DNA from 2 places in the Bordetella avium genome. Region 1 is predicted to be linked to the other one. Evidence: predicted binding sites of a transcription regulator. Region 1 holds the regulator's gene; the other holds the start of a gene.
The links. Region 1 encodes LexA, which represses DNA repair genes until DNA is damaged. Its sites were predicted from a motif close to ACTGTATNNNNATACAGT; they were not measured.
Positions count from the first base shown of each region.

Region 2: imuA (translesion DNA synthesis-associated protein ImuA) is a predicted target of LexA. The motif match lies at 3,061-3,078, and genes of this name have one in related genera.

Region 1 covers NZ_CP139969.1:2,261,088-2,277,175, forward strand. Annotated here, with positions in the region: gene lysS (lysine--tRNA ligase) at 1-269, shown strand, start outside; gene U0029_RS10465 (hypothetical protein) at 283-570, shown strand; gene U0029_RS10470 (methylglyoxal synthase) at 615-1,511, opposite strand; gene iscX (Fe-S cluster assembly protein IscX) at 1,626-1,820, opposite strand; gene fdx (ISC system 2Fe-2S type ferredoxin) at 1,820-2,161, opposite strand; gene hscA (Fe-S protein assembly chaperone HscA) at 2,170-4,032, opposite strand; gene hscB (Fe-S protein assembly co-chaperone HscB) at 4,065-4,571, opposite strand; gene iscA (iron-sulfur cluster assembly protein IscA) at 4,575-4,898, opposite strand; gene iscU (Fe-S cluster assembly scaffold IscU) at 4,900-5,304, opposite strand; gene U0029_RS10505 (IscS subfamily cysteine desulfurase) at 5,341-6,552, opposite strand; gene iscR (Fe-S cluster assembly transcriptional regulator IscR) at 6,574-7,107, opposite strand; gene U0029_RS10515 (low molecular weight protein-tyrosine-phosphatase) at 7,297-7,788, opposite strand; gene uvrB (excinuclease ABC subunit UvrB) at 8,038-10,068, opposite strand; gene U0029_RS10525 (amino acid aminotransferase) at 10,144-11,346, shown strand; gene lexA (transcriptional repressor LexA) at 11,633-12,274, shown strand; gene U0029_RS10535 (MFS transporter) at 12,720-13,913, shown strand; gene U0029_RS10540 (benzoate/H(+) symporter BenE family transporter) at 14,073-15,317, opposite strand; gene pdxR (MocR-like pyridoxine biosynthesis transcription factor PdxR) at 15,425-16,088, shown strand, end outside.
Region 2 covers NZ_CP139969.1:1,656,074-1,672,161, forward strand. Annotated here, with positions in the region: gene U0029_RS07915 (error-prone DNA polymerase) at 1-939, opposite strand, end outside; gene U0029_RS07920 (Y-family DNA polymerase) at 955-2,406, opposite strand; gene imuA (translesion DNA synthesis-associated protein ImuA) at 2,339-3,040, opposite strand; gene ypfH (esterase) at 3,234-3,944, shown strand; gene U0029_RS07935 (efflux transporter outer membrane subunit) at 3,947-5,386, opposite strand; gene U0029_RS07940 (efflux RND transporter periplasmic adaptor subunit) at 5,415-6,305, opposite strand; gene U0029_RS07945 (DUF1656 domain-containing protein) at 6,310-6,522, opposite strand; gene U0029_RS07950 (FUSC family protein) at 6,528-8,567, opposite strand; gene U0029_RS07955 (MarR family winged helix-turn-helix transcriptional regulator) at 8,564-9,031, opposite strand; gene queD (6-carboxytetrahydropterin synthase QueD) at 9,256-9,702, opposite strand; gene queE (7-carboxy-7-deazaguanine synthase) at 9,731-10,363, opposite strand; gene U0029_RS07970 (glycosyltransferase family 9 protein) at 10,452-11,471, opposite strand; gene arfB (alternative ribosome rescue aminoacyl-tRNA hydrolase ArfB) at 11,921-12,337, shown strand; gene U0029_RS07980 (CPBP family intramembrane glutamic endopeptidase) at 12,499-13,320, opposite strand; gene U0029_RS07985 (MAPEG family protein) at 13,458-13,847, shown strand; gene U0029_RS07990 (carboxypeptidase-like regulatory domain-containing protein) at 13,940-14,380, opposite strand; gene U0029_RS07995 (NRDE family protein) at 14,511-15,278, opposite strand; gene U0029_RS08000 (YbaK/prolyl-tRNA synthetase associated domain-containing protein) at 15,280-15,768, opposite strand; gene U0029_RS08005 (glycerol-3-phosphate dehydrogenase/oxidase) at 15,839-16,088, opposite strand, start outside.

The DNA.
Region 1 (16,088 bases):
TCATCACGGGCCGTGAAATCGCCAACGGCTTCTCCGAACTGAACGATCCCGAAGACCAAGCGGCACGCTTTCAGGCCCAGGTCGAAGCCAAAGACGCGGGCGACGAAGAAGCCATGTATTTCGATGCCGACTATATCCGCGCATTGGAATACGGCATGCCCCCCACGGGCGGCTGCGGCATCGGCATCGATCGTCTGGTGATGCTGCTGACCGACAGCCCCAGCATCCGCGACGTAATTCTGTTCCCGCACCTGCGCCGCGAAGACTGAGGCAGGCGCCGCGATGCTGGCCAAGATCCTCTTGCTTGCAGGCTTCGTGGCGCTTGGGCTTTATCTCGTTTTGCCGCGCCGCCGCCGGTCTAGAGGGCTGGCGCGGCGCGGCTTTCTGTTTTGTTGTGCGGCTTGCGCGGTGCTGCTCGCCAGCGCCGTGCTGGCCTGCTTGCTCTGGATGAGCCGCGCCAGCCTGGTTGGCGCCGACGGTAAGCTGGACTTCCTGCTGCCCATAGCGATGGTACAGCTCATTCTGGCGCTGGCCTGCGGCCTGCTGGCCTGGCAGCGCAGGCCGCGCTGAGCAGCGGACGGCCCCTCGCGCTGCCCTTGCGCCGCCCTTTCTGACTACGCCTTGGACTGCGCCTGATGACGGCGCACCGCGTCGGCCCAGCGCCGCGCCACAGATGGCGACGTAGCGCAAATGGCCGACTCGGTCACAACGCGCACCGCACGCTCGAGAAGCTGAATATCCGCCTCATGCTGACGCGCCACATGCGGATCTTCAAAGAAAATCACGCGCTGGCATTGATGCTCCAACACCAGTTCGGCGATTTGTGCATCGCCGCCCAATGGACCGCTCAGATAGCGCGTCACCCAGGGCTGATCCTTGGGCCAGCCGCGCGACCAGGCCAGCTCATTGAGCCGCCCGCCCGTCGTACCCGTCGCCACGCGCCGCGCAAACTGCGAGAGCACATCGAAATTGGCGTCGGCAAACGCCATCATCTCGTCTTTAAGCGCATCGTGAGCGATCATGGCCAGCGTCTGCCCCTCAAAACGGAACAAGCGGTTCAGGGCGGGATCAGGCGCCAACCCTGCCAGCACACGCTCGATCTCGATCCACTCAATCGCGCCCGCCAGCGTCGAAATGAACGGACGGCCATGCGTGATGCATTGGCGTTTGAGCGCAAGCGCCTCCGGGAAAATCGACGAAGGATCAACCGGATCAATCAAATAGATGGCGCCATCGAAGGGAGCCTGACCATCGCGCCCCTGGGTCACTCGGGCCACGAGCTTCATCAGACCGCCCTCGCGCCCGTAGGGATAGCGGATCAAGCCGCGATACCCCTGTAGCATGCCCTCGCGCACGATGGCGTCGTGTGTCCGCCCCACGGTATGCAGCTCAATACCCATTTCACGAATGGAAGCCCCGCTGGCCCGCAACCAGTTGAACAGCGCGGCATCGGGCGTCTCGTGATGCAGGCGGTTGGCGGCCAGGCCGAAACGCAAAGAAGACACGGTCATGATGAGTCGTCACACGGAAGAAAAATGCAATGATACCGCCGCGGGCACGCCGTCTCATGACACCGGCCCAAACAGCAAAATCCCGCACAAGGCGGGATATCGGGCAAACCGCGTTTACTCGGCTTCTTCAATCCAGGCCATCTGGATGGCCTCGAGAATCTTCTCGCCCGACCGGGCGGGATCATCGTCAAAGCCGGGCAAGGCCAGCACCCAATCGCGCAACTGCGTGAAACGCACCGTCTTGGGGTCCACATCGGGATGGGTATCCACCAGAGCCTCGGCAATCTGATAAGTGTCTATCCACTTCATCAGTGATCTTCCTTGGCATGGTTGATGGTGTATTTCGGAATCTCGACCGTCAAATCCTCGTCGGCAACAATGGCCTGGCAAGACAGACGAGACACCGAAGTCAGGCCCCAGGCCTTATCCAGCAGGTCTTCCTCGTTATCGCTGGCTTCTTCCAGCGATGCGTAACCCTGACGCACCACGACGTGGCAGGTCGTGCAGGCACAGGACAGCTCGCAAGCATGATCGATGTCGATATGGTTATCGAGCAAAACCCGGCAAATCGACACGCCTGTCGGCGCGTCATCGATCACGGCACCCTCAGGGCACAACTCGGGATGAGGCAATACAGTCAGTTTCGGCATGGGGTCGATTAAGCAAGTTCGTCCAGTTTACGGCCGGCCAGCGCGGCACGGATGCTGCGATCCATGCGGCGGGCGGCGAAATCCTCGGTGGCATCAGACAGCGCCTGAACCGCCTGACGCACCGCATCCACTTCGGCGGCGTTTTGCGCCGCAGCGGCGGCGGCCAACGCAGCGTCAACCACGGCGCGCTCGTCGGCGTTCAGCAGATCGCCATCAACGGCTAGCGCCGCACTGACGGACTCCACCAGTTGACGGGCCTCGACCTGTTGTTCGCGCAGCATGCGCGCGCGCGCATCGTCATCGGCGTGCGAGACGCTTTCCGACAACATGCGCGTGATCTCATCATCGGACAGGCCATAAGAGGGCTTGACTGTCACGGCCGCCTCGACGCCCGTGCTCTGCTCGCTCGCTGTCACGCTAAGCAAGCCGTCGGCATCGACCTGAAAGGTCACGCGGATGCGGGCCGCGCCCGCCACCATGGGCGGAATGCCGCGCAGCTCGAAGCGCGCCAGCGAGCGGCAATCGCTCACCAGATCGCGCTCACCTTGCACGACGTGCACGCTCATCGCGGTCTGGCCGTCCTTGAATGTCGTGAACTCCTGAGCCCGCGCCACGGGAATGGTGCTGTTGCGCGGAATGACGCGCTCCACCAGCCCACCCATGGTTTCCAGGCCCAACGACAAAGGCGTCACGTCCAACAGCAACCAGTCCTCGCCCGGCGCCCGATTGCCGGCCAGCAGATTGGCCTGCAAGGCTGCGCCCAGCGCGACGACACGGTCAGGATCGAGATCGGTCAGCGGCGAGGTGCCGAAAAATTCGCCCACCGCGCGGCGCACGACGGGCATGCGCGTCGCGCCACCCACCATGACGACGCCCTGCACATCACCCAAGGCCAGCCCAGCATCCCGCAGGGCGCGTCGCGCCGCCTGCAAGGTGCGTTCAACCAACCCGGCGGCCAGCGTTTCGAAGTGCGCCCGCGTGAGCGTCGCGTTAATCACCCGCCCGCTGTCCAGCGTCAACGTCATGGGCGCATCGTCGGCATCGGTCAGGGTTTCACGCGCTGCCCGCGCCGCCACCAGAAGGCTGCGGCGGTCGGACATCGACAAAGATTCCAAGGCCTCGGCAGACACCAGATCGGCCACGATGGCATGGTCGAAATCATCCCCCCCCAAAGCGGTATCGCCGCCGGTGGCAATCACTTCAAACACGCCCTTGCTCAAGCGCAGAATGGAAATATCGAAGGTGCCGCCGCCCAGGTCATAGACCGCATAAACCCCCTCGGCAGCCCGATCCAGCCCATAGGCGATCGCCGCGGCCGTCGGCTCGTTCAACAGACGCAGCACATTCAGACCAGCCAGCTTGGCGGCATCGCGCGTCGCCTGGCGCTGCGCATCGTCGAAATAGGCCGGCACCGTAATCACGGCTCCGACCAGGTCATCGCCCAAGACATCCTCGGCGCGCTGACGCAAGGTCGCCAGAATCTGCGCCGACACCTCGACGGGACTCAGATCGCCATGCAGGGTGCGCAAGCGCAACATACCCGGCGCATCGACAAACTCATACGGGGCGCCGCTCGCGCGCGCATCATCGGCCGAGCGGCCCATGAAACGCTTGACGGACACCACCGTATTGAGCGGATCGCTGGCCTGATGCGGCAGAGCGCCACGGCCGATCATGACGCGTCCGCCCGGCAGATAGCGCACGGCCGAAGGCAGCAAAGCCTGGCCATCGGCATCCAACAAAACCTCGGGCACGCTGCTGCGCACCGCCGCTACCAAAGAATGAGTCGTACCCAGATCTATCCCCACCGCCAGACGTCGCTGGTGCGGTGCGGGGGACTCTCCGGGTTCAGAAATCTGCAATAAAGCCATTGTTGTATTTGTCGCTGAGAGCGGGGCCGCCACTAGGGCTGGACGGCCGCCAATTCCTGGGCCAGTTTCTCGATGAACATCCATTCCCGCACTTTCTGGCCGGCGGCGGCATAGTCTTGACGCGTGTCGATCAGCTCGGCGAGCGAGGCGCGCATCGCCTCACGCGCCTGCTCCAGCTCCTCGCCCAAAGCCGCTCGGGCCCGCTCATCGTGACGGGCATCATCGAGCATCTCGCGCCATTCCATCTGCTGCATCAGAAAGGCCGGAGCCATCGCCGTATTGCTCTCGGTCTGCAAGTCTCTGCCTGCCGACTCGCACAGATAGCGGGCGCGCAGCATAGGATCACGCAACAGACGGTAAGCCTCATTCGCGCGGGCCGCCCACTGCATCGCCACCCTGCGCTCAGCGGCGCTGGCCGTGGCGTAGCGGTCAGGGTGCACCCGCGCCGCCACGAGACGCCAGGCCTCTTCGAGGGCCTGAGCGTCGATCGCAAACTTAGAAGGCAAACCAAACAGACTGAAATAATCGTCAGCGGCCAAGGTTTACACCGTGAACGACTCGCCGCAGCCGCAGGTCGCCTTTTCGTTAGGATTGCTGAACTTGAAGCCTTCGTTCAGACCTTCGCGGGCGTAATCCAGCTCAGTGCCTTCCAGATAGGCCAGGCTTTTTGGGTCTACAAAAACCTTCACGCCAAAGCTCTCGAACACCACATCCTCGGCATCAGGATCGTCCACATACTCGAGCTTGTACGCCATGCCCGAGCACCCGGTCGTGCGCACGCCCAGGCGCAGCCCGATCCCTTTACCGCGCTTTTGCAGATAGCGGCTGACGTGATTGGCCGCTTGTTGGGTCAGGGTGACGGCCATATCAGTCTGCCGTAACAGCCTCGGCCGCGCCGTGCTTGGTTTTGTAATCCTGAACCGCCGCCTTGATGGCGTCTTCGGCCAAGATGGAGCAGTGGATTTTGACCGGCGGCAACGCCAGTTCTTCGGCGATCTGGGTATTGCGGATGGACAGAGCCTGATCCAGGGTCTTACCCTTGACCCACTCGGTCACCAGCGAGCTGGAGGCGATGGCCGAACCGCAACCGTAGGTCTTGAAGCGCGCGTCTTCGATCACGCCTGCGCTATTGACCTTGATCTGCAGCTTCATGACGTCACCACAGGCCGGCGCGCCGACCATGCCGGTGCCAACGGAGTCGTCGCCCTTTTCGAAAGAACCGACGTTGCGGGGATTTTCGTAGTGGTCCAGGACCTTGTCGCTATATGCCATGATGATTCTCCACGTGTTCTATCGTGTGCGGCACGCTCAGTGCGCGGCCCATTGCACGGTGTTCAGATCGATGCCTTCTTTGGCCATTTCCCAGAGCGGCGACATATCGCGCAGCTTGCCGACGCGGCTCTTCAGCAGTTCGATCGTGAAATCGACCTCCTGTTCGGTCGTAAAGCGGCCCAGGGTAAAACGGATCGAGCTGTGCGCCAGTTCGTCATTGCGGCCCAGCGCGCGCAGCACATAGGAAGGCTCCAGGCTGGCCGAGGTGCAGGCCGAGCCGCTGGAGACGGCCAGTTCCTTGATCGCCATGATCAGGGACTCGCCTTCGACGTAGTTGAAGCTGATGTTCAGATTGTGCGGCACACGGTGCTCCATGCTGCCGTTCACATAAACCTCTTCGATCTGCGACAGGCCGGCGAACAGGCGGTCACGCAACATGCGCACGCGCTCGTTTTCCGTGCCCATTTCTTCGCGCGCCAGGCGGAATGCCTCACCCATGCCAACGATCTGATGGGTGGCCAGGGTGCCCGAACGAAAGCCGCGCTCATGGCCACCGCCATGCATCTGCGCTTCGATGCGCACACGCGGCTTGCGACGCACATAGAGCGCGCCGATGCCTTTGGGGCCATAGGTCTTGTGGGCCGAGAAGGACATCAGATCGACCTTGAGCTTTTGCAGATCGATCTCGACCTTGCCGGTCGCCTGAGCTGCGTCAACGTGGAAAATGATGCCTTTTTCACGGCAGATTTCACCCAGGGTTTCGATGTCCTGGATCACGCCGATTTCGTTGTTGACCATCATCACCGACACCAGCACGGTGTCAGGACGCAAAGCGGCCTTGAAAACGTCGAGGTCCAGCAGACCGTCTTCCTTGACATCGAGATAGGTCACTTCGAAGCCCTGGCGCTCCAGCTCGCGACAGGTGTCCAGCACGGCCTTGTGCTCGGTCTTGACGGTAATGATGTGCTTGCCGCGCTCGGCATAGAAATTGGCCGCGCCTTTGATGGCGAGGTTATCGGATTCCGTGGCGCCGGAGGTCCAGACGATCTCGCGGGGGTCGGCATTGACCAGCTTGGCCACCTCGACGCGCGCGTTCTCGACCGCTTCTTCGGCATCCCAGCCGAAAGCATGGCTGCGCGAGGCGGGGTTGCCGAAGTTGTCGTACAGCCAGGGAATCATTTTCTCGACCACGCGAGGATCGACCGGCGTCGTGGCAGAGTAGTCCAGGTAAATCGGGCGGTTGCTCATGAGTACAGTTCCTAATGCTTCTTAGACGGTGGCCGCCGCATTGGCGGCAGGCGTGGCGGCTGCGGCATTGGCGCCCGCACGGTTGACGCGCACCGAACAGCCTTGGGCTTGATTGTTGGCTTCCTGCAATTGGCGCAAGCGCTGCTGATCCACCAGGTCTTGCAGGGAAACCGAATCCAGGTAATCGACCATCTTGCGGTTCAAGGTTGCCCAGAGCTCGTGCGTCATGCACTTGCCCGGCTTGCCATCGTTGCCGCTGGTACAGTCCCGCTTGCCGCCGCAACTGGTGGCATCCAGCGGCTCGTCCACCGCAAAAATGATGTCAGCCACCGTCACATTGCGCGCCAGGCGCGCCAGGGAGTAACCGCCGCCCGGACCACGCACGCTGTCCACGAGTTCGTGGCGGCGCAGCTTGCCGAACAGCTGTTCCAGATAAGAAAGGGAAATATTCTGGCGCTGGCTGATCGCCGCGAGAGTGACCGGACCGCTATGCTGCCGCATAGCCAGATCGATCATGGCAGTCACGGCGAAACGTCCTTTGGTGGTTAGCCGCATGGTGATTTCCTGTGAATCCGCCGGGCCCCGCCTGCCGGATACAGGCAGCAATCCCGGTCTTGGCACCCGAGATGAATACCCGAGTAATTGTCTCAAGTATAGCAAATTCCCGAGTAATTTGCTAAGTATCTCAAGTTGAAAAAACCGCGCCTTGGCGCGGTTTTTTCAACCATGGCAGCCGCCCGGAGATCAGGCCGCCTGATACTGAGTGGCGCGCTTGCGCACCAGCTCCAACACGCCCTGACAGGCATCCTCAAGGTAGTCGAGCACCTTGGCGAAGCCTTCCTGACCGCCATAATAGGGATCAGGAACCGTGGCTTCTTCAAAATCATTGGCAAAACGCATCAGCAACATCAATTTATGCTGATAGGCTTTCGGGCACTGCTGCTGCAAGGCAGACAGATTGTCCCAGTCCATCGAGAGAATGAGGTCAAATTCGCGGAAATCTTCCGCCGTGACCTGCCGGGCATGGAGCTGGCTAATGTCGTAGCCGCGCTTGCGAGCGGCCGCCACAGCCCGGGCGTCCGGCGCCTCGCCGATATGGAATGCGTGGGTGCCCGCAGAGTCGATCTGCACCACCTCAGCCAGGCCGGCGTCGTTCACCAGGTGGCGAAAAACACCCTCTGCGCTCGGCGAGCGGCAGATATTGCCCATGCAAACGAAAAGTACCTTGGTCATCATGGGAAGAAGTCTGCGGGAAAACCCGGAATATAGCAAGCATTTTTTGCTTTTTTATGCTTTTGCCAGCAAGCTCGCGAATATATTTTTTATTTATTAAAAACAACAACTTACCGAACAAATTGGCGGCGCCAATCGTTGTTTTTGTCTCGATTTCCCCAGTTTTGAACCTGAATTTTGCACACGTAGCAATAAGCAAATACCTGCTTCTTTCCTGGCGCCGCCACCCTGTGTGCAAGGCGGCGGCAGCCCTCACCTGACTCCGTCCAGAAGCAGCCGATTTTTGAGCGCGGTCAAGGCATCCCGAGCCGCAGCGGCCTGCTCAAACTCCAGGTTGCGGGCATGATCCATCATCAGCTTTTCAAGACGCTTGATCTCGCGCGCCATCGCTTTTTCATCCGTCAGGGCAGCGAGCGGCACGGCATCTTCGAGCGCGTCATGGGTGGTCGCGGGCGCCATGACGCCATCGATCAGCTCTCGCACCGCCTTATTCACCCCGCGCGCCGTAATGCCGTGGTCTGCGTTGTGCTGCAACTGCTTGCTGCGCCGCCGGCTGGTCTCATCCATGGCACGGCGCATCGAGTCAGTGATCCGGTCAGCGTACAAAATGGCATGGCCATGCAGATTGCGGGCGGCGCGGCCTATGGTCTGAATCAGGCTGCGCTCAGAACGCAGAAAACCCTCCTTGTCCGCATCGAGAATGGCCACCAACGACACCTCTGGAATATCGAGGCCTTCGCGCAACAGATTGATGCCCACCAGCACATCAAAGACCCCCAGACGCAGGTCCCGGATAATTTCCACCCGCTCAACCGTGTCGATATCCGAGTGCAAATATCGCACCCGCACCCCGTGCTCGGCTAGGAAGTCAGTCAGGTCCTCGGACATGCGCTTGGTCAGCGTGGTGACCAGCACACGCTCTTGCCGCGCCACGCGATGGCGGATTTCACCCAGCAGATCATCCACCTGAGTATGGGCCGGGCGCACCTCAACCTCAGGATCAACCAGGCCTGTCGGCCGCACCACCTGCTCGACGACGTTGTCGGCATGCTGGCGTTCGTAATCCGCCGGGGTGGCGGACACAAAAACGCACTGGCGCATGCGGGCTTCGAACTCCTCTAGTCTTAAAGGCCGGTTATCCAGGGCCGAAGGCAGGCGGAAACCATATTGCACCAGTGTCTCCTTGCGCGCCCGGTCACCCCGATACATGCCACCCAGCTGCCCCACCGTGACGTGACTTTCGTCGATGAACATCAGGGCATCGGCAGGCAAATAATCAATCAGCGTCGGCGGCGGCTCACCCGGCGCCGCGCCGGATAAATGACGAGAATAGTTTTCAATGCCTTTGCAGAAACCCAGCTCTTGCAACATTTCAAGATCGAAACGAGTGCGCTGCTCAATCCGCTGAGCTTCGAGCAGCTTGCCCTCATTCGTGAACGTGGACAGCCGTTCGCGCAACTCTTCCTTGATGGTCTCGATGGCGCGCAGCACCGTCTCTCGCGGCGTCACGTAATGCGACCCCGGATAGACCGTAAAACGCGGCAGCTTTTGACGCACCTTGCCGGTCAAAGGGTCAAACAGCTCCAGCGTTTCAACCTCATCATCGAATAGCGTCAGGCGCAAGGCGAGTTCGGGGCTTTCCGCCGGAAAAATGTCGATGGTTTCACCGCGAACGCGGAACGCGCCGCGCGTGAAATCAGCATCGTTGCGCGTGTACTGCATGGCGACCAGCCGGGCCAGCACCTCACGGCGGGAAATACGATCTCCTGCGCGCAGGATCAGCACCATTGCATGGTAGTCGCCCGGGTTGCCGATACCGTAGATGCAGGACACCGTGCCCACGATGATGGTGTCGCGCCGTTCCAGCAGGCTCTTGGTGGCCGACAAACGCATCTGCTCGATATGTTCATTGACTGAGGAATCCTTCTCAATGAACAGGTCGCGCGTGGGCACATAGGCCTCAGGCTGGTAGTAATCGTAGTAAGAGACGAAATACTCGACCGCATTCTTGGGAAAGAAATCGCGCATCTCGGCGTAAAGCTGCGCCGCCAGGGTCTTGTTGGGCGCGAGCACCAAGGCCGGACGCCCTAGCCGGGCGATCACGTTGGCCATGGTAAATGTCTTACCCGAGCCCGTGACGCCAAGCAAGGTCTGGTACATCAGTCCATCAGCCACCCCCTGGACGAGTCCCTCAATGGCGGCGGGCTGATCGCCAGCCGGCGCATAGGGCTGAAAGAGTTGAAAAGGACTGCCGGGAAATTCGACGTATCCAGGGTCTGTCATGCTAGACTTGTCCGAGGGTAAACCCACCATTATCCACAGCACGCGATTGTGCGTCCACCCACTCAATCTAGTCCCATGAGCACCCTCTTCGCTTCCGTCGAACTCGCCCCGCGCGACCCCATTCTTGGTCTGAACGAGCAGTACAACGCCGACACCCGCCCTGGCAAAGTGAATTTGGGCGTGGGCGTCTACTACGACGATGAGGGACACATCCCGCTGCTCGGCGCCGTTCGCAAGGCCGAACTGGCCCGTGTCGAAGCCGCTGCCGCCCGCGGCTATCTGCCCATCGAAGGCATCGCCGCTTACAACAAGGGCGCGCAAGCCCTGCTGTTCGGCGCCGATTCCACGCTGGCTGCCGAAGGCCGTTTGCTGACCACCCAGACGCTGGGCGGCACCGGCGCGCTGAAAGTCGGCGCCGACTTCCTCAAGCAATTGCTGCCGCAATCCAAAGTCCTGATCAGCGACCCGAGCTGGGAAAACCACCGCGCCCTGTTCGAGCGCGCCGGCTTCAAAGTCGAAACCTACACTTATTACGATGCCGCCACCCATGGCCTGAATTTCGATGGCATGCTGGCCTCGCTGCAAGCAGCCCCCGAACAGACCATCGTCGTGCTGCACGCCTGCTGCCACAACCCCACCGGCGTGGACCCCACGGCCGAGCAGTGGAAGCAGATCGCCGAAGTCGTCAAGGCCCGCAAACTGGTCCCCTTCCTCGACATCGCCTACCAAGGCTTTGGCGAAAACCTGGAAAAAGACGCTTCGGTTGTGCGTCTGTTCGCCAGCATGGGCCTGACCATGCTGATCAGCTCCTCGTTCTCGAAGTCGTTCTCGCTGTATGGCGAGCGCGTCGGTGCCCTGACCGCCGTCGCCGGCGACAAGGACGAAGCCACCCGCGTCCTGAGCCAGCTCAAGCGCGTCATTCGCACCAACTACTCCAACCCGCCGACCCACGGCGGCAGCGTGGTTGCCGCCGTACTCAACACGCCCGCACTGTTCGCCGAATGGCAGCAGGAACTGGACGCCATGCGCGACCGCATCCGCCTGATGCGCCAGCAGCTGGTCGAGAAGATCAAGGCGCAAGGCGTGACGCAGGACTTCAGCTTCGTGCTGCAACAACGCGGCATGTTCTCCTACTCGGGCCTGACCGCTGCCCAAGTGGACCGCCTGCGCGATGAGCACGGTGTGTACGCGGTGTCCAGCGGCCGCATCTGCGTAGCCGCCCTGAACAGCCGCAATATCGACACCGTCGCTGCCGCGATCGCCGCCGTTCTGAAGTAATCGCTGGCGTTTGCGCGCCAGCCCTGACAAACCTTCCGCCAACACGGAAGGTTTGTTCGTTTCGGGCCTAGCCCATGCCCCCTTCAGGCGCAGTCCCTGGCCCCTTCGCGCCTGCCCCTCCCTGCCCGATCACCACCCTGCCATGTAAGACGCAACACGCGGATCATGGCGCAGGCGGGCCATCTGCCATCACTTGCATTTTTTGGCTATGTCCCCCAGAATCACGCTGTATATACATACAGTCCGTGGTTTACACAAGCCTCGGGCCATTATTGAGATCACGACCATGGCCACGAAACTCACGGAACGCCAGCAGGAAATCCTGGACCTCATCCGGCAAACCGTCGCCCGTACGGGCTTTCCTCCCACACGTGCCGAAATCGCCCAGGCCTTGGGTTTTCGATCGCCCAACGCTGCCGAAGACCACCTCAAAGCCTTGGCGCGCAAAGGCGCCATCGAGCTCACGGCGGGCGCGTCCCGCGGCATACGCCTCAAAGATGCGGAACCCACGCCCTCCCCCATCCTGGCTTCGCTGTCACAGTTGCTGCTGCCGCTGGTAGGCAGGGTGGCGGCCGGCAGCCCGATTCTGGCCGCCGAACATGTCGAGCGCGACGTCGGCGTCGATCCCAGCCTCTTTTCGCAAGCCCCTGACTACCTGCTCAAAGTGCGCGGCATGAGCATGCGTGACGCAGGCATTCTTGAGGGCGACCTGCTTGCAGTCAAAAAATCGAGCGAGGCGCGCAACGGGCAGATCATCGTGGCCCGGCTGGGCGATGACGTCACCGTCAAGCGTCTGCAGCGCCACGGCAGCCGCATCGAGCTGCTGCCCGAAAATCCCGAGTTCTCTCCCATCCTGGTGGCCCCCGATGACGAATTCGCGCTCGAAGGGGTTGCTGTCGGCCTGATCCGCACCCACGCTCTGCATTAATACCTGCACCAGAGCACAGAACCACCCCGGCCCTGCCCTCTGATCAAACCCACCAAGACCCCTAGGCGCGCCGACACAAAGTCGCCGCGCAGCCGCCCGGCGCTACGCCATCCGGCGTGCCCCCCCCGGCCTGCGGCAATGGTCTTGCCTCCGAATCGATCAAGCGGCGGCTGCGGCATGTGCGCCGCCTGTTCGAGGATCGTTTCGCACGAAGACAAACCCGCTTGCTCGACCCGCACATCAAGCGCGAGCTAGACATCGGCGCTCCTGCTGCAACCCACACCTGCTCTGCTGGCGCAGGCATGACTGCCGGCTCCGTATCAGTCGCAAACAAGCTGCCGCCTTGGCTTCCCTAATTTCAGGGCGACATGATATCCACGCAGTCCTATGCAGGCATGATTACGCCGCCACGCTCCACCAAGAGCCAAAACCGGAAATACCAGGAATGACTCGCACCCTCGCAACCCCATCCCGCCACGCGCAACAACTGCCACTGGGCGGTCTGCTCGCGCTGGCGATGGCCGCTTTCATCACGCTGCTCACTGAAATTCTGCCTGCGGGCGTACTCTCATCGATTGCGCAAAGCCTGGAGGTATCGGAAAGCCTGGCAGGCCAGTTCATCACGGTCTATGCCGTGGGCGCCTTGGTCGCCGCGATTCCGGTGATGACGCTCACACAGGGTGTGCGCCGACGCCCTCTGCTGCTGTTCGCAATCGCCGGCTTCGCCGTCGTCAACCTGCTTACCGCCCTGTCGCGCGACTACACGCTGTCCATCACCGCGCGATTCTTTGCCGGCGTATTCGGCGGCATCGTGTGGTCTATGCTGGCGGGCTACGCCGTCCGTATCTCTCCCGCCCACCTGAGCGGACGCGCGATTGCAACCGTCGGCATCGGGGGCACCATTGCGCTAGTGCTCGGCGTACCCGCCGGCGCTTTGCTGGGACGGCATATCGGCTGGCAAGCGGCCTTCGGGCTGATGAGTTTGCTCGCCCTGGTGCTCATCGTATGGATAAAAACCGTCGTGCCTGACTTCGCAGGCCAGAGCCGCGACCAACGCCAGCCGCTGGCAAAGGTCTTTCTCAAGCCCGGCATCCGCGCCGTGCTGATTGTGGTGTTCAGCTTCGTCGTCGCGCACAACATTCTGTACATCTACATCGAACCGCTGCTGCAGGTTGCCGGGCTGGCCAGCAAGGTTGATGTGGTGCTTTTCACCTTCGGCGCGGGCTCGGTCGTCGGGCTTTGGATGGTGGGCGCCCTCGTGGATCGACGCCTGCGCTTTCTCGCGCTGGCCAACATGTTGCTGTTCGCACTGGCCGCCATGCTATTCGGCCTGTGGGGTCATGCCGCTCCTATCGTCTACTCTGCTGCTGCCCTGTGGGGACTGGCGGTAGGCGGCTTCGGCACCCTCACGCAAGCAGCCCTATCGCGCTTCGCCGGCGATTCGGTCGATGTCGCCCAGGCCATGTACACCACCGGCTGGAATACCGCCGTGGCTGCGGGCGGCATCGTCGGCGGCCTGCTGCTGGGCTGGGGCAAAGCGCAGGGCCTGGCCTGGGCGGCCATGGCCGTCCTGGCGATTTCACTGATCGTTACGATGGGCTTCATGAACCCGGCGCTGCGGCGCCAAACCCGGTCCTGAGCCGCACAGGCCGGAACAGAAGCTCGGGCGGGCCAAAGCGCGCGGGCGTTAACAGAAGCGCCTGCACCGCGCCGAGGTCGTGTCGGATATCCTAGGCCCTAGCGGCCTCGGGATAGCGGCTGGGCTGTCCGCGCCAGGTTTGCGCGCCTGGCGGCTCGATCATCGACTTGGCCGCTCGTTAATAGGCTGCCCAGCAACGACGGGCTTGGCTGCCCGTTGCGGCAAGCGACCGTTGAGACCCACATAGGCCACCAGGCCGATCACCAGCCCCCAAAAAGCGCCACCAATACCAAGCAGCTTAATGTTGGCGGCGGCGGCCAGGAAGGTGATGAGCGATGCTTCGCGGGACCTGGGATCGGCCAGCGCGCTGGCCAGGCTGCCGCCAATCGTGCCCAACAGCGCCAGACCGGCCAGCGTGGTGATAAAGGTCGCAGGCAAGGCCATGAACACGGCGGCGAGCGTCAGCCCGAATACTCCGACCAGCACATAGAATACGCCTGCGGCGATGCCGGCGATCCAGCGCTTGGACGGATCTTCGTGAGCCTCTCTGCCCGTAGCGATGGCGGCCGTAATGGCAGCGATATTAAAGGCGTGTGAACCGAAGGGCGCCATCAGTAACGAGCCCAACCCTGTCAGGGCCACGATGGGGTTGGCGCTACTCTTAAAGCCGTCGTTGCGCAACACCAGCATGCCGGGCATGTACTGCCCAGTAAGCGTGATGAGGAAAAGCGGCAGGGCCAGGCTCAGGAGGGAATTGAGCGAGAACATGGGCATGGTGAATACCGGCTTCGCCAGCTCCAGCCTCAAACCGGACAGATCGACGCGCTCCTGAGCCAGCAAAAAGGCCAGCCCCAGCACGAGGATGCCGACCACGGCGTAACGAGCGCTGAATCGTTTGAACACCACATAGGAAACGAACAGCACACCTGCGAGCAAGGGATCGACGGTAATGCCGCCGAAAGCGCCGATACCGAACTGAAGCAGGATACCGGCCAACAGCCCGGCGGCCACGCCCGGGGGAATCATGCGAATGACCCGCTCGAAGCAGCCAGACAGCCCTAGCACCACGAAGGCTGCGGCCGAGATCAGGTAGGCGCCGACCGCTTCCGCGTAGGGCGTCGTCGCCAGCGCCACGACGAGGAAAGCGGCTGCGGGGGTAGACCAGGCCGTGATGATGGGCTCGCGTGAAATCCAGCTCAGGAAGATCCCTGTCACCCCCACACCAATCGAAATCGACCATACCCACGAAGCCGTCTGCTCGGGGCTGAGACCCGCCACCTTGGCGGCTTGGAACACCAGAATAAAAGTGCCGCCGTAGTTGACGATGACCGAGATCAAACCGGCAACGATTGGATGGGTGAGGTCGCTCCAGCGAACGGGGCTAGGTGACGGGGCGGCTGGCATGATCTGACTCGGGCTCCTGAAAACGGTGACTTAGGTTTACAAGACGCATTTGTAGCGCCAAAATGGACTGATTTACCCATCCATTTTTCTAGGCGTATACCGGCCAATTGTTCAAAAATGCCCAACTTGAATCCGTTAAAGCCTGGATGAGCGACCCGGCGCATGGGACTTTGCCCCTGCATGTGCGCATCCATCGGGCCGTCCGGCAACTCATCCTCGACGGGGCGCTCGATGTGGGCAGACCATTGCCTGCGTCACGCACACTGGCAAAATCATTGGGGATCTCCCGCGATACGGTCGAGTCGGCCTACACCCAGCTGCATGCCGAGGGCTTCATCGAGCGGCGCGTGGGCAGCGGCAGCTTCGTGTCGGAGCGGACCCAGCACCTGACAGCAAGGGGCAAAGCACGTCGCACTGCCGTGAACAAGACAGCGCCGCGCCTGAGCCAGCGTGGGAACGTCATATTCAAAGGCGGCGGGATTCGGGACTTTCTGACCCCTCGCCCCTTTGCACCAGGCGTCCCGGAAACGCGCAACTTTCCACTCCAGACCTGGGAGCGGCTGGAGCGACAGGTGCTGAAGGAATACGGCACCCTGGCGCTGCTGCACAGCCCGCCGCAGGGCATGGAACCCTTGCGACGTGCCATCGCGGATTATGTCAATCTCGAACGCGGTGCACGTGCGACACCCGAGCGCGTGCTGGTGCTGACCAGTTCCCAGCAAGCCCTGAACCTGTGCGCTCACGTGCTGCTCGATGCTGGCGACCGGATTT
Region 2 (16,088 bases), 610 kb from region 1:
TTCGATGAGCTTGCGAACCTGTGCCGGAATGCCATCAGGAAAGCGCGCGGCCGCGCCTTCATAGGTGGCGCGGCGCAGATAAGATGCGGGGGTTTCACCCGCTGGTACGATCTCGTCGGGATATTCGTAGCAGATTTCATCGAGAGAGAAGGTGCAGCGCTCAGCGATGGCCAGGGTTTGATGCAGCGCCGAAGCGGGGTAGAGGCCGGCCAGACGCAGCCGCGAACGCAGGTGGCGTTCGGCGTTGGCGGCCAGATCGTAGCCGCACTCGGCAACGCTGCGCCCGCTGCGGATCGCCGCCAAGGTATCGTGCAGCGGTTTACGTGAGCGCACATGCATCTGCGCCTGGCTGATGGCGGCCAGCGGCAGATTGGCCGCTTGCGCGGCAGCCTGCACGGCGGCGCGGTGCAGGTCATCACGAGAGCGCTGCAATTGCGCCAGGCCCACCCAGGCCCGCCCTGGAAAGTGACGGGCCAGCCATTGCGCTTGCGCGGCCATTTCGGCGGGCGCCTGGCCATAGGCCGGTGTGAGAATAGCCAGGCAACCCGGCACGCCGCCTTCCGGGCCTTGGGCGGTCAGATCGGCCGGGCGCAGCAGATACTGGCCTTTCACGGCGCGGGTTCGGCCCAGGGTGATCAGTTCGGCCAGATTGCCATAGCCTTCTTTGTCACAGGCCAGCAATACCAGCTCGATGGGGGTATGCGTCCCGTTGTCCAAACGCAGGCGGCTGCCGATCAAGAGTTTCAGCCCAGGATGCTTGCCTGCCTCGACATGGGCGCGCACCACCCCGGCCAGCGAGCATTCGTCGGTGATTGCCAATGCGGCATAGCCCAGTTTTGCGGCGCGCTCGACCAACTCTTCGGGATGCGAAGCGCCGGTCAGGAAGCTGAAGTTGGATTGACAATCCAGTTCGGCATAGCCGGGTAGCAGGGCAGACATCATGGCCATGTTGTCTCAGGCGTACAGCCCGTGAAGAAACCAATGTTCGCCATGCTCGCGATACAGCCAGTAGCGGGCGCCCGCCTCGTCTTCGGCCACAAAATAATCGCGCTGGGTAAGCGTGGCGTCCCACCAGCCGCTTTCGATGCGTTCGGGCCCCCGCAGCAGGCGTAGCGGCTGGCCCTGATAAATCGGGCGATGGCCCCGCTCTTGCAGGGCGCGGGCGGGCTCGACCAGCCAGAACGGACGGTCCAGCGGCCCGGCAGGCGGAGTGTCGCGCAGACGTAGGCCCTGATGTGCGGGCTGCCACTGATTGGCGACTTCGGGGCGGTGATCCGCTTGAGGATAGGCCTGCCGCACAGCAGCCGGGCCCAGACGCGCCGCCAGCAGATCCAGCAGGCGGGCATGGTCGGCGGCATTGCCGCCTGGCTCGGGGAATAATGTCTGGCTGGCGACGACGGGCGTTTCGGTTTCCTGTGCCGACAAAACCACGGCAATGACTGGCGCAGCCAGTTCAAAACGCGCCAGGCGCTCGCGCAACAAGCCCAGGAGGTGGCTGTTATGCCAGATCGGTTCAGCCATGGCCAGTGTGAGCAAGGAGGGCTCGCGGGCGCGGCGGCCGCGTTCGTGTTCCAGGGACAGCGTCATGCTGCGCACAGCGCGGCGGCGGGCATGCAGCCAGCCGCTTAATTGTTCGGTCAGGCGTGCAGCCACGCTCATCAGGGCGTCGGCCTGCTCAACGTAGTCCATGAATTCGATGCGAGCGGCAAAGCGCGGCGGCGGTTCGTGCCAGCGGTGCGCTTCATTGGCTAGGCCATAGGCGCGGTCCAGCGCCAGCAGCAAGGCCGTGCCGGCGCGGCGTTGTAAACCGCCCCTGGGCAGGGCACGTGTGTCGGCCAAGGTAGCGCAGCCCAGGCCTTGCAGCCAGGAGGCCTGCGAGGCGGCTTCGGCTAGCAGGGTCAGGGGCAGGCGGTCCAGCCGCCGGATCAGGCTGTCCATATGCAGGGCGGGCGGCGCTTTGCCCAGCGCCAGCAGCCAGGCGCCCTGCGCGGTGGGCGCCATACCCAGCCGGGCACTCAGGTTCAGCGCGGCCAGCGTGGCGCGCACCCGCCTGGCCAGGGCGCGCGGACCTCGAAACAGTTGCAGGCTGGCGCCCACGTCGAGCAGCAGCGCATCGGGTTCGCGCAAAGCCAGTTGCGGGGTGTATTGCAGCAGCGCCAGCGCAGCCTCGTGGAGGCGGCTTGTTTCGGCAGCGGGATCGCGGACCTGCAACTCGGCGTCGGGCGCCAGGGCCAGGGCGCTGGCGCGCCGCATGCCGGGCGTCAGGCCCCGCGCGCGTGCGGCGGGCGATAGTGCGGCGATGCGTTCCTGTTCGATGACGGCGCAGCAGCGTTCCGGCTCATGCCACCGGGTATGCGTGCTGTCCAGCGACAGGTGATGAAGATGAATGGCGATCCAGAGTCGCATGGGCAGCTAGAGCGATGGCTTGGACAGGTGCGTCGAAAGACAGAAAGACCGGGTTTTCGCACACCGGGCCACGGCGTTTGAGAATCTGCACCGACAGACCGTCCTGAGCGGGGGCTAGGGCCAGGCGCAAAGGCGCGGGTGAGGCGCCGTGCGCCGCCTGGGCCGGGCGCAACACGAAAAACAGCGTGTCGCTGGCCTGGGCGGCCAAATGCAGCCGGCGCAAAGACTCGGGCCGCACTTGCGGCAGCCAGCACAACAACGCCGTGCAACTGGCGTGTTTGAGCACCTGTTCGGTAGCCCAGAGCGTGTCGGCCAGTTTGGCGGGCGCGATCCAGAGCAGGCGTTCGGGCGCGATGCGCCATTGCCGCCAGGCCGCGATATGTGGCGTGAAAGGGGGCTGCACCAGCGCGACCGGGCGGCTGTCTTGCTGGCCGCGCAAGGCCGTGGACAGCAGACGTAATTCGCCACTGCCCGGATGGGGCAAGAGCAATTCGGTCAGGCTGCCCACCGGCCAGCCGCCCTCGGGCAATTGGGCCGATAAGTCGGCATAGCCCGTGGGGACGACGCGTGCGCTGGCCCGAGCCAGTTGCGTGGCCCTCCAGAGGGCGGGGTGGATATGTTCGGGTGCGGGCATGGCCGGAATAGCGGAAATATACTGTATTAATATACAGTAGATCATACCGGAAATTTCCCAGCGCCCCTAGGCGGCAAGTCGTGCGTCAGAGGGCTGGACCTGCGTCGGCTGCCGTTTGCTGCGCGTGAAAACCTGACAGCGCCTAGAATGCAAGCAGGGCGGGCCAGACCCGCCATCTCACCGGATACGCATCATGAGTACAACCATTACTACCGCTATTGAGCTGTTGCCCGAACCCGAAATCGAAATCAAGCAGCTCTTTATTCTGTTGCATGGCGTCGGCGGCACGCCCGCCAGCTTGGAGAATCTGGCCCAGGCCTTGCGCCAGGCCTTTCCGGCTTCGGCTGTGCTGATTCCTGCGGGCGCCCAGCCGTTTGACGGCGGCGGCGAGGGCCGTCAGTGGTTCTCTATTCGTGGCGTGACCGAAACCAACCGTCCTGAGCGGGTGGCCGCCGCCTTGCCGTCCCTGGTGAGCTATATCCAGGCTCAGCAGCAGCGTTTGGGCCTGTTGCAGTCGGACACCGCCCTAGCCGGTTTCTCGCAAGGCGCCATCATGGCCTTGGAGGCTGTGCAGGCCCATGATGGGCTGGCCGGTCGGGTCATGGCGTTTTCAGGCCGCTACGCCAGCTTGCCCAAGGCGCCGCCGCAATACACCACCATCCATATCCTGCATGGCGCGGCCGACCCGGTGATTGAGGCCGTGCATGCCCAGGCTGCCCAGGCCCGGCTTGCCGAACTGCATGGCGATGCCACGATTGATATCGCCAGCTCGGTGGGCCATGAGTTGCATCCGGCGCTTATTGAGCGTGCCATCGTGCGCCTCAAAACCTGTGTGCCTTTGCGCAGTTGGGAGGCTGCGCTCGGCCTGAATCAGACGCCGCCCGAAGGCAGTTCCGTACATTGAGATCAAGGCATGGCGGGCGCCGGGTCTTCCCAGCCCCCGCCCAGCGTAAGAAACAGTTCGATCTGATCGTCGGACAGAGCCGCTTGCGACGCCGCCAGTGCGCTTTCATTGCCAGCCAGCGTGCGTTCGGCATCCAGCACGCTCAGATAGTCGGTCTTGCCTATCTGGAAGAGTTGGCGCGCCTGTCGGGCGGCCAGGACGCTTTGGTCGCGCGCGGCGCGCAGGGCGCTGTCGCGGTCCAGTTGCCGGGCATAGCTGACTAGGGCGCTTTCGGTTTCGCGCAGCGCATTGAGCACCGTACCGTCAAAGCGCGCCAAGGCCGCCTTGGTGGATGCTTCGGCTTGGGCAATACGGGCCTGCGCCGCGCCAGTATTGGGCAGCGTCCAGGTGATCAAAGGCCCGATGCTCCAGCTTAAGGTGCCGCGATCGCCAAAGCGCGTGGCGGGACCGCCCGAGGCCCCCGACAAACCTAATGAAATCTTGGGGTAAAGATCCGCTGTGGCCACGCCGACGCGAGCGGTGGCCGCCGCCAGGCTGCGCTCGGCCTGACGGATATCCGGGCGCCGGCGCAGCAGCGCCGCGCCGTCGCCCACCGGAATGGCTTGCGTCAGGCGCGGTGCCTGCGCGCATTGCATCAGCTTTTGCGGCAACTCAGCGGGCAGCCGCCCCGTGAGGGCGGCCAATCGATAAAACGCGCTGCGTTGCCGCGCCTCGAAAGGCGGCAGTTCGGCCTGCAATTGCGCGAGCTGGCTGCTGGCGCGAGATAGATCCAGCGCGGTGCCGCGTCCGGCGTTTTGCAGGCGTTGAACCGCATTGACCGACTCTTGTTGCACAGCGACCGATCGCCGCGCCGAGGCCAGTTGCATCCCTGCCGAGCACAGGTCCGCATAGGCACGGGCGGTCTCGGCTGCGACGGTCACACGGGTGGCGTCATAGGCTGCCTGCGCTGCCTGGGCATCGTCGCGTGCGGCTTCGATGGCGCGGCGGATTTGCCCGAACAAATCAATCTGATAGGAAATGCTGGCGCCGGCAGCGTATGACCAGCGGTCTTGCGGACGGACATCGGGTTGCAGTTCCTGGACGCCGGAGACATGGCCGAAAGTCGGTGCAGCGTTCACCCCCACCGTTGGCAACTGCTGCGCCTGAGCTTCGCGCGTCATGGCCTGGGCGCGTTCCAGATTGGCTGCCGCTGCGCGCAGATCGGTATTGGCCGTGAAGGCGGATGTTATCAATTGATCGAGCACCGGGTCTTTATACAGCCGCCACCAGTGCGGCGGCAGTTCATTTGATTGATAGCGATGCGCGTCGGCCTGGGCGAAGGGGGCTTGGGCTGCCGCGCGTTGCGCCACGGCGTCTGCGGGCAGGCGGTAGTCCCTGCCCACGGCGCCGCAACCCGCCAGCGCGAGCGCCAATGTCAGCGAAGTCAGGGTGCGAATGGGCATGGCGTCGAGTCCAGAAAAGAGGGGGGAATCAGTGCTTGGCGGAGGCGGTATCGATGGCCACGGTCGCGGTCTGGCCGGCCACCAGCCTTAGGTCGTCGGGAGCCTGATCTATCTTCACGCGTACCGGAATGCGCTGGGCCAGACGCACCCAGTTGAAAGTCGGGTTGACGTTGGGCAGCAGGTTGGCGCTGGTGCTGCGATCGCGATCGGCAATCCCCATCGCTACGCTTTCCACATGGCCCTGGATTTGTCGAGAATCGCCCATCAGGGTCACCAGAACCGGGTCTCCTTCGTGGATGCGGGGCAGTTTGGTTTCTTCGAAATAGCCTTCGATGTAGAAGGAGCCGGCATCCACCAGGGCCATGACGGCTCGGCCGGCGTTGGCATAAGATCCCACGCGCAGATCAAGATTGGTGACGCGGCCATCGCTTGCCGCTACCACGCGGCTGCGCTCCAGGTTCAGGCGGGCCAGATTCAATTGCACCTCGGCCTGCGCCAGCGCGGCCTCGCTTTGATGCAGGCGGGTCTCGCTTTGCTCCCGTATTTCGGCTGAAACCAGCTGGCCCAGCGCACGATTGCGTTTGACATCGCGCGCAGCCTGGTCGCGCGCCACCTGCTGGGCCTGCAAGGCGGCCTCGGCCTGATCAAAGGCCAGTTGAAAGCGTGCGCGGTCGATCTCAAACAGCGTATCGCCTGCCTTGACGCTCTGGTTATCGCGTACGGGCACGGCGGTAACCAGGCCGGACACATCAGGCGCCACCTGCACGATATTGGCCTTCACCCGGCCGTCACGCGTCCAGGGCTCAAGCTCGTAATGCACCCAAAGCTGCCAACCGGCAAACAGCGCCGCGAGAATGGCCAGCGCGGTGACTGCGTACTTGCCCAGCGCGGCCGGGCGGAGCGAGTTGGGAAGTTTCATACTGCTATCCCTGAAAAAAATATGGGGAAATCAAAAAAACGCCATACAGCAGCACGACCGTCAGCGCGAGGTCGAACAGCGCCGGATGCCACACAAAACGGTAAAGACCCGCGCGCGCCAGCAGGCGCCGCAACATCCAGCTCAGGCCCAGCGCTGGCAGGGCCAGCACCAGCAGCCAGGGAAAATAAACGCCGTAGAAGTTGAATTCGCCAATCATGGTGCTCAGGCCTCCTGGAACACAGGGCGGTAGACCTGGGCATCCGGATAAAAGGCGCGGCGGATGCCCACCAAGGCCACCACGGCACGCTCCCGGGCCGTTTCGCCAGCGTCCGGCGTGGCGCATACGCTTTGCAAGGCGCGGTCGATGCGGGCCAGCAGATCGGCCGGACGCGCTTTGCTTTTACCGGCCAGACGCGCTTCAAAACAGTCCGCCAGGCCGCGCAGCACCGGCTCAATGGCCGCATCTGCTACCGGCATATGAGGCCGGGCGCGTTGCAATTCGGCGATGTCTTTGCCCACGCGCAGATCCTTCAATGCGTCACTGGCGAATTGATCGTCCTGGCGCTGCGTGATGGCCAGCCGTGGTTGCAGCAGGCCGATGCGGTCCAGCAGGCGTGCCGCAAAGGCCTGCCGGTTCAGGACGCGCTGACCGCGGGCCAGCGTGGCGAGTTCTTTCCAGTTGGCGCTTTGCAGACGGCGAGCGCTCCATTCCACGCTTACCGAACGGAAAATGGCGGTGATGATGGCCGCCAGCGCCACGCCGATACATTGCGCCAGCGTCGTATCCAGAAAGGACACGATGTCGGCGGTATGGGTGTCATGCAGGGCCAGGGTGCCGCTCAAGCCGAAAAACACCGCCATGGCCTTGCCTACCGAGGCTGGCCGTGTGAGCAGGATGCCGACCACAAAGGCGACCGGAAACAGCGTCAGCGCCAGCATTTCAAACGAGTGCAGCGCCGGCATGATGCCCAGCAGATACAAGGCCGACAGCGGGATCGACGCAATGGTGTATTTCAAAAACTGCATGATGCCGGGCACCGGGTCGTCCTGCGCGGCGAAAAAACAGCTCGCAATAGCCGCCATTAGCGCTGCGGTCGCGCCATTGGTCCAGGCCGTGCCGATCCAGAACAGGCAGCAGACGGAAATCGCCAGGCCTGCGCCCAGCGCCGATAGCAGGGCCAGTTGATGATCGCGGTGCAGGGCCGGACCGCGTGTCAGGCGGCGCGGCGCCGGACGCGGACGGCCTTGCAGGCCGTCCCGGATGTCTAGCCGCACGACCAGGCAGGCGTCATAGCTTTCCACCAGTTCGCGCAGTCGGGTCAGCAGGCTGGCCAGCAAGGCCTCGTTCCAGCTCGATTCCGCACGCATGGGCGGCGTCAGCGCCACCAGCCGGGCGCGCAACTGCGCAGCCTGTTCGCGGGTGGCGCTGGCACTGTTGTCCATCCACGCTGAAATATCATCCATCACGGCGCGTACCGGCGCCGGCAGCTCACGGCCGCTGGCCGCCAGCGCCTGTAGCCGGTCCTCGATGGCCGACACGGTCGGCGTGATGGCGACGATGTGATCTTGCATGGCTCGCAGCGCATTCGCTGTCCAGCGGATATTGCCCGTGTCAAAAGGCACGTGCGTGGCCATCAAGCGCAGTTGCGTGATGTCGTTGGCCAATGTGCGGCGGTCTTTGGCCTCTTTGCCGCCCAGGCCCAGTGTCTTGAGCACTTCCTGCACCCAAATGCGGGCGTCGCGTACCGTGGCGTCCAGCCGGCTCATCAAGGGCCGCCCGATGCCGCGCGGCAGCACCAGGCTATGTGCCAGCGTGGCGCAGATGATGCCAAGGCTGATTTCCTCCACCCGCGCCAGCGCCGTGTCAAATACGGTGGCCGGGTCGCTGACGCTGGGAAAGCCGATCATCGCGGCCGTATAGCCCGCCAGCATAAAAAGGTAGGAGCGCGGTGTGCGGTCCAGCAAGGCCACATAGAGGCAGATGCCCACCCACAACACCATCACCAGTGTCATCAGCACGGGATAGTTGGCCAGCCGGGGCACGGTATAGACCGTCATCGCTGAGCCGAAGAAGGTCCCGCCCAGGCGGTAAACTGCCTTGGAGCGCACCGCGCCGGACCAGGGTTGCGACACAATATAGGCGGTCGTCATGGCCCAGAACGGTCTTGGCAGGCCGATGCTGTAAGAGAGATATAAAGCGGCCATGGCGCCCATAAAACTCTTTAGCGAGAATAGCGCTTCTTCCAGCGTAGGCGGTTTCATGGCTTGAAACCCGCCGCGGCGGACTCACGGCCCAAGGCAGTCTTCAACTGTTCCAGCACGCTCAGGCAAACCGTCAAATCTTCCTGTGGCACGTCCTTAAACAGTTGGCGGCGTAACTGCACCAGCACTGCTTCGACCTGCTCGCACAGCGCCTTGCCCGAGGCGGTCAGATGTATCGTCTTGGCTCGCCGATCTTGGGTGGCTTCGCGCCGCTCCATCAGACCGGCCGCTACCAACTGATCCAGCACCCGTACCAGCGACGGGCCTTCCACACCCAGCGCTTCGGCCAGCGCGCCCTGGCGCACACCGTCACCCAGGCGGCCAGTCAGAATCACCGGCCAGGCCGTGGCCTGTGACAAACCAAAATCCACCAGGGCCTTGTCGGCCGCGCTGCGGTAGGCCCGCGACAACACCATGAGGTTCGCGGTCATGTTCATGAGCTGAGAGTCGGTGGGCGTGTTCATGGGAATCCATCACAAGCTATTAAGTAGGAAGCTAATAGATAGCTTACACTAGTATTGCTAGGGATTCTACTTATATCAATGGCTTGCTAATAATTGCGCCGCACGGAGGCCCGTCTCGTCGAGGCGGTAGCCGCCGTCTTGAACGCACAGGGTGGGCCGCACCCGGCCGCTAAGGCCGGACGGACTATCCGCAAGAAAAGGGGGAGGGCCTTGCCGAAGAGAAATCAGTGGCCGTCGCAATCCGCCCAGCAGTTGGGCGTTTCGTAGAGTCGAACGCGTGACAGGCGCAGTGCATTGCCGTAGGCGCTCTGATAGTGCGGCGCGAGCCGCGCAAAAATAATGGCGGCCAGGTTTTCAGCCGTCGGGATACGGTCCAACACTACCGTCTTGTGCCCGGGCAGGGTGGCCAGAAACTCCCGCACGGCAGTATCGCCCTCATAGACCAGAAAAGCATGGTCCCAGACGTCCACGATATGTGTCTTGGCAATGTGTTTGATTTCCGAGAAATCCATCACCATCCCCGTGTCGGACTGGCCGGGCGCCTCGACAACATCGCCGCTCAAGGTGATCTCTAGCACATAGCGATGGCCGTGTAGATTGCGGCATTGGCTACGGTGGTCGGGAATGCGGTGGCCGGCGTCGAACTCCAGCTTGCGGGTGACAGCAATCACGGGCGAACCCCGCAGATAAAACGAACAATCATGGAATGCCTATGTATTTATGGGTCTGCACACTCAAGCGCCATTGCGGATGCGCCATGCAGTACTGCACTGCCGCCTCGGTATGCGCGCGGCGCAATGGGCTATCCAGCGGCTGCAAAAAAAAGTGCTCGAAATCCAGCCCGGCAAAGGCTTCGGGCGGCGCTTCGACCTGAGGGAACACCAGCTTGAGCTCCTGGCCACGGGTTTGCACCACCGGTGCGCGGCCTTTGGGACTGACACAGATCCAATCCACGCCCGCTGGCACAGGCAGCGTGCCATTGGTTTCGATGGCGATCGTGAAACCCTGGGCATGCACGGCGTCGATCAAGGCTTCATCCAACTGGAGCAAAGGCTCGCCGCCCGTGAACACCACATAACGCCCGGCCCTGTCCGGGCCCCAGGTGCGGGCAATCGTGTCGGCCAGGGCTTGCGCGTCACGGAACTTGCCTCCGCCCTCGCCATCGCTACCGACAAAATCGGTGTCACAGAAGGTGCAGGCCGCTGCCGCGCGATCGCTTTCGCGGCCCGACCATAGGTTGCAGCCGGAAAAACGGCAAAAGACCGCCGCCCGGCCCGCCTGGGCGCCTTCGCCCTGCAGCGTCTTGAAAATTTCTTTGGCGGAGTAAGTCATGAACAGCCGGCCGGAAGCGCCGGTTGGGGGGAGAGACATGGCATTTTAGCGGGTGTTGGACCCGTCCAACTCCTCCCCGCCCGGTCTCTCAACGACAGGATGCCAGACAATCCCAGACCGCATCGGCTACTACCGCTGGCGCAATCGCGTCCATGTGTTTATCTCCGACGGGTTCGATGACGTGCAACCAGGGGGCGTAACGCATTGCGGGTGTAGCGCCGAAAAGCCCGATCGTGGGCACACCATGGGCGACTGCGATATGCATGCCCATACTATCGTTGGAAGCAAACACGGTGCAACGCGCGATGAGCGCCTGGCTATCGCAGATTTCCGCGTCCTGTTGCGTCGCGTCCAGCACGGTGATGGTATCTGGCAGCAGGGCACGGATATCCTGCGCAATATGCGCGACATCGCTGCCGCCGATCAACAAGAAGCTGAGTCCGGCGTCGCGCTCGTGCAGCAGCCGAGCGACCTCGGCAAACCCCTGGCTGCTGTAACGCTTATAAGGCTGAGAGCCGTTCAAACCGAATCCGACGATACGGGGCATCTTCCCGAGTAACTGCTCTGCCTTGGCCTTAGCCGAGGGTTTGCAAAATAATGCAGGGTAACGGGGTTCAAACCGATATCCGGCCTTGGCAAACACTAAAGGCAACCAGGTATAGGTATCTGGATGTGGCGTTCCCTTGCGACGCACCCAAGTCCGATGCGTGAGCAGGGCCGCGAGATGCGGCTGGTGGTAACGTACGAAACCCACACGCTGAGGAATCCCCGCCAGGCGGGCCGCCAAGGCCACATGGTTGCGAAACGAGAATAAAAACAGTGCGTCGTAGTTCTTGCTCTTCAGTACTTGCTGCAGATCTGAGATGCGCTTCCAGCCGCGTGACTGATGCACGGCTTGGAGTGATACCACCTCTCGCACATAGGGCTGAGCGCGAAATAGCTCCAGTGCCGGCTCGGCTTGAGTCATCAGCAAGGACACTTTGCCGCCGGTTTGTTCCGCCAGGGCCTGGGCGAACATCATGCCGAGCACGCCGTCACCAATGCCGCCAGAAAGATAAATGGCGCAATTGCGCGCAGCAGTACGAGAGCCGGGAGACGGTTTGAACATGATGTTTGATGAAGAAGGTGTTCGCTATCGATTGAAAATTTTTGGACCGCAGATTCTCTTGCGCGAGACTAACGGAGACCTTGTTGTCTCGATATATATCAGAAAGTTTGCAAGATTATCTATTCCTCACATCAGCCGCGCAGCCCATGCGTCTGCCTAGCCCAGGTCATAAGCCTGTGGCTGAAAATATGAGCATCAGGACATTGGTTCGGGTGTTCCCTGTAAGGGCGGGCAGGCCATGGGAGGCGCGTGTTACCGGCAGACCGCTCGCAATGGCTCGGACGATAGCCCATTCCCCTTAGGGCTGGCTAGCTTTTAGTGCTTGGGAAACCAGCCTTGAGCGCAGATTTTTTGCTCGCGCTTTATGCTCCTGCCCCGGCGCCCTCCTGCAAACTTTCTTTTTCTATGCGCTGGCTTCATCACAGCCCAATTGATCGATTTAAAAAACTATGCTCCACATCAAAGACTCCCTTTACCTCGATGAACGCGAGCTGGACTTTGGAATGATCCGTGCCCAGGGTGCAGGGGGACAAAATGTCAATAAGGTGTCGAGCGCGGTGCATCTGCGCTTCGACGTGCCCGCATCGTCTTTGCCCGATGCGGTCAAGCAGGCCGTACTGGCCTTGCCCGATAGCCGCCTGTCCAAAGAAGGGGTATTGGTCATCAAGGCGCAGGCCTTTCGCAGCCAGGACAAAAATCGCGCCGACGCCATCGAACGCCTCTTGGCGGTGTTGCGGCAAGCCCTGTTCAAAGACCCGCCGCGCCGCGCGACGCGGCCCACCAGGGCCTCGCAGCGCCGCCGCGTGCAGCGTAAAGTGCAGCGCGGCGACGTCAAGCGCTTGCGAGGGCGGGTGGGGCAGGAGTGAGCCGGGTCACCTTGGACAGGCCCGCGACGCTCATCCACCCCACGCCGGTCTGCAATCCGAAATCGAGGTCAGCAAGGGCTGGCGCCTGACGGCTTCAGGCGGTGTTTCGGATCCGTATTGAGTGCGCGGCCCTTGCAGGCGGGCCAGCTCTCCGGCGCGCTTCAGTGCGCCAGAGCGGGATAGCTGAACAAGGCCAGATGCAGGGTGTTCAGCAGCAGATGGGCCAGCACGGCGGCGGCGAGGCCGCCGCGATGAAACGCCCAGCCGTAGAAAAGGCCGGCGAGCGCGGCTAATCCGATGAGGGCAGGCCCCCCCGCGAAATGCGCCAGGCCGAATAGCAGCGCGGCGAGGAGGCAGGCTGGTGCAGGCCCCAGGCGCAGGGCAAGCCCGCGTTGAATATAAGCGCGGAAAAACGCCTCTTCTGCCATGGTGACGAGCAGGGCATTATTAAGCAGCCATGGCCATCCCTGGCTTGGCCAGCCCGGTGACCAGGCGAGCGCGCCCAGCACCCAGGCCAGCCCCAGGCAGCAGATGGCCGCCGCGATACCGGCTTGCAGCCCGGTGCGCAGGCTGTCCTGCCAGCCAAAGCGCAGAAAAGGGGGCGCCATGACCAGCAGCACCCACCAGGCGATCAGGGGTTTATCGAGGTTGAAATAAAGACGCATCGGCGTGGAGCCGGGTTTGAGCGCGGTGCTGTCGATGATGAGCGGGTTATGGAAACCAGGCAGCAGATGTAAGGCCAGGGCGATGGCCGTGATGATGAAGATCAGGTGGCCGAGCCAGGCCTGCCTTGTGCCGCGCACCAGCCATCCGCTGGCAATCAGGAGAGCAAAGGCCAGTAGCGACGGCAGTGTGAGCGCGCTCTGTGCTGCCGCGAGGCCCAGGCCGCAGATCAGCAGCGCCAGCCCGGCTTTGCGCGCCGCCGGCCACCACAAGAGCGCGTAAGCGCAGAAGATGAATATCCAGGTCAGGGAGTCGGTCATGCAGCGCCTCGTTGAATGCGCGGATTGTAAGCATGGCATGCATCGCCCGCTTAGCGGCCTACAAATACGCGTGAAATCCGAGAGGCGGGATGCTAAGGTCGCGCAGGGCCGGCGTGTGGCTGGCCGAGGGGAGAGGCATGATACATATCGTGGCGTTGATGGTGGCGGCTGCCTTGCTGCCTTTGGTGGCATCGATTTCTAGCAAGTTGGGGGGCGAGGGGTTCGACAACCGTGAGCCGCGGCTTTGGCTGCAAGCGCAGAAGGGCTGGCGCGCGCGCGCCAATGCGGCGCAGGCTAACAGTTATGAGGCGCTGCCTTTCTTCTATGCGGCGGTGCTGTTCGCCCTGTATGCGCAGGCGCCCCTGGCGCATCTGGCGGTGCTGATGGGGGCCTGGGTGACCGTGCGCCTGGTGTATCTGGCGCTGTATGTGGGCGGTTATGGCAGCCTGCGCTCACTGAGCTGGGTGGCGGCATTCGCGCTCAACCTGCTGATCCTGTATGCCGGGCTGCAGGCTGCCGGGGGGTAGCGGGGGCAGTGCCCCCGGCACAGCCCTGCTGATATCTCGACAGCCCAGCCGGGTCGTGCCGGCAGCTGTCAGGGCCGGGCCGGCCTCGTGGCTTAACGCCACTCGAAGATGGCGCGCGCGGTGCCCGATTTGCCGATCGTGACGCGGGTGGATTTTTCGGCGCCATTGGAGCTGGCTTTCACGGTGTAGCTGCCCGCCGGCAGATTGGCCAGCAGGAAGGGCCCTTGCGCCACGGTCTTGAGAACGGACTGGCCCTTGGCATTGACGATATCGACCGGGATGTCGGCCAGGTATTCGCCAACGCCGCCTGGGCCGCGCTGGACGAAGGTGAGCATCAGGCGGTACTTGCTGGCGGCGGCCTTGATGGCGCCCGATTGGCCGTCGCCGATACCGCCCGACAAGAATTGAACGTCGCCCTGTTGCTGGGTCTGGGGCAGCAGAGGCAAGTCCTGTGCCAGCGCTGCGCCGCTGACCGTCATCGCGCCGGCCATCAGCAATGCGGCGAGCAGCGAACGTTCGTGGATTTTCTTCATGACAGACACTCCTTACCAGGGAAATGGGGAAACGATAAGGATTGCGCAGGCCTGCGCAATCCTCTCGGGCGATGCTACGACATAATGCTTGGCTCTGGAAGCTGACCCGGGCTGGATGCCCTGATACGGATCAACTTACGGTGCCTGGCAGATGAAAATGCAACGCGGTTTCGCCTGTCAAGCGGGCGGCGGAATCGAAACGCCGCTCGACCAGTTCGCCCTGGCCATTGGCCCGCCATAGCAAAACGGTGGAGCAGCGCGTGCCGTAGTCGGCGCTGACGATAAAGGGGCTGCTCAACAGACGTTCGCGCTCCCGCGGCAGACCGGTGTCCGGCAGCGAGGCATCCTCGGCAACCGTGCGATCGCCAAGCGCGGCGAACAGGGCGGGCAGATCCAGCCCATGTTCGAATGTTTGCCTAACGGCATGTTTGAGCCGCAGTGACTTGGGCCAGGGGCTGTCCAGCAGATGGTTGGACAGCGCATAAAGTCCGTCCTTCAGCAGGCGCGGTTCGCCGCCACGATTGCCGTAGTACCAGGCGTCTTGCCTGTCGCCCACGATAAGGTTGAAGCCGTTGTAACGCCCGCCCTCGCGAGCCACGCTGGCGATGTAATCGCGCGCGGGCAAATCGCCGGCCAGAAAGTGTTCGGCCAGCTTGCCGCGCGAGGGGGCGTCAGGCAGGTGCCGGCCCACTTCGCGGTAGTTGGTGAGGATGGCGTAATGGCCATTGCGGGCTGCGCCCATCCAGGTTCCGCCCGCCAGCAGGTCGCGGCCCGCATAGATGCCGCTGGGCCAGGCCGCAGCCGGTGCTGCGGGCCGGGCGTGGAACTCGTCGCGATTCGCTGCGATCAGCACCGGCAGGCCGGGCAGGGCGTTCAGGGCAAGGACGGCCAGGCACATGTCAGTCGGCTGTTCGCACGAAACGGGCCAGCTCGGGCTGCGCGATGCGGAAATAATCTTCGGTGCGCATGATGATGGAGGCGTCGAGGCGGCCGGCGTTGAACACGATCTCGTCGTGGCGCTGTCGCAGCGATGGGTCCACGATGAGATGCAGCTCGGTGTTGAATGAGAAAGGCGGGATGGCGCCGATCTCGCAGCCGGTCAGTTCGCGAGCCAGTTCGTGGGTGGCCAACGCGGCCTTTTTACCGCCCGCTGCTAAGGCGATCGCATCCAGGTCGGCCTGGCCGTCGGCCGGGAACACCGCCAGCACGTGTTTGCGTTGCTTGGCGCTGATTTTTACGCGGCAGACCAGCGCCTTGGCGCCCTGGCTGACTTCGGTGCCGCGTATCGCGGCCACTTCGACGGATTTGCCGGCGGCGGGATGACGCAAAAGGCGAAAATCGGCCGCCTGCGCGCTCAGCAGGTTTTGCAGTTGCTGGAAAACGTCCATGAAATCAGGAAGGGCGTGGCAAAGCGTCATCATACGCCCGCGGCTTCGCTTGGCCGCGGGCGTAGGCGGTTCAGGCCAGTTTGAAACTCTCGGCGATGGCCTGGAAGTCAGCCAGCGTGCGGGTTTGCCAATCGGCATCATGGCCGAGCTCTTCGGCCAGAATGCGGGCGACCTCCGGCGCGGCTGCCTGAGCAGCGGCGGCATCCAGGAACAGCGCGCGATTACGGCGCGCCAGCACGTCTTCGACCGTGCGGGCGAGTTCGTAGCGGGCCGCATAACGCACATGGGCTTCGCTCAGGCCGCTGGCCTGCACGAGAATG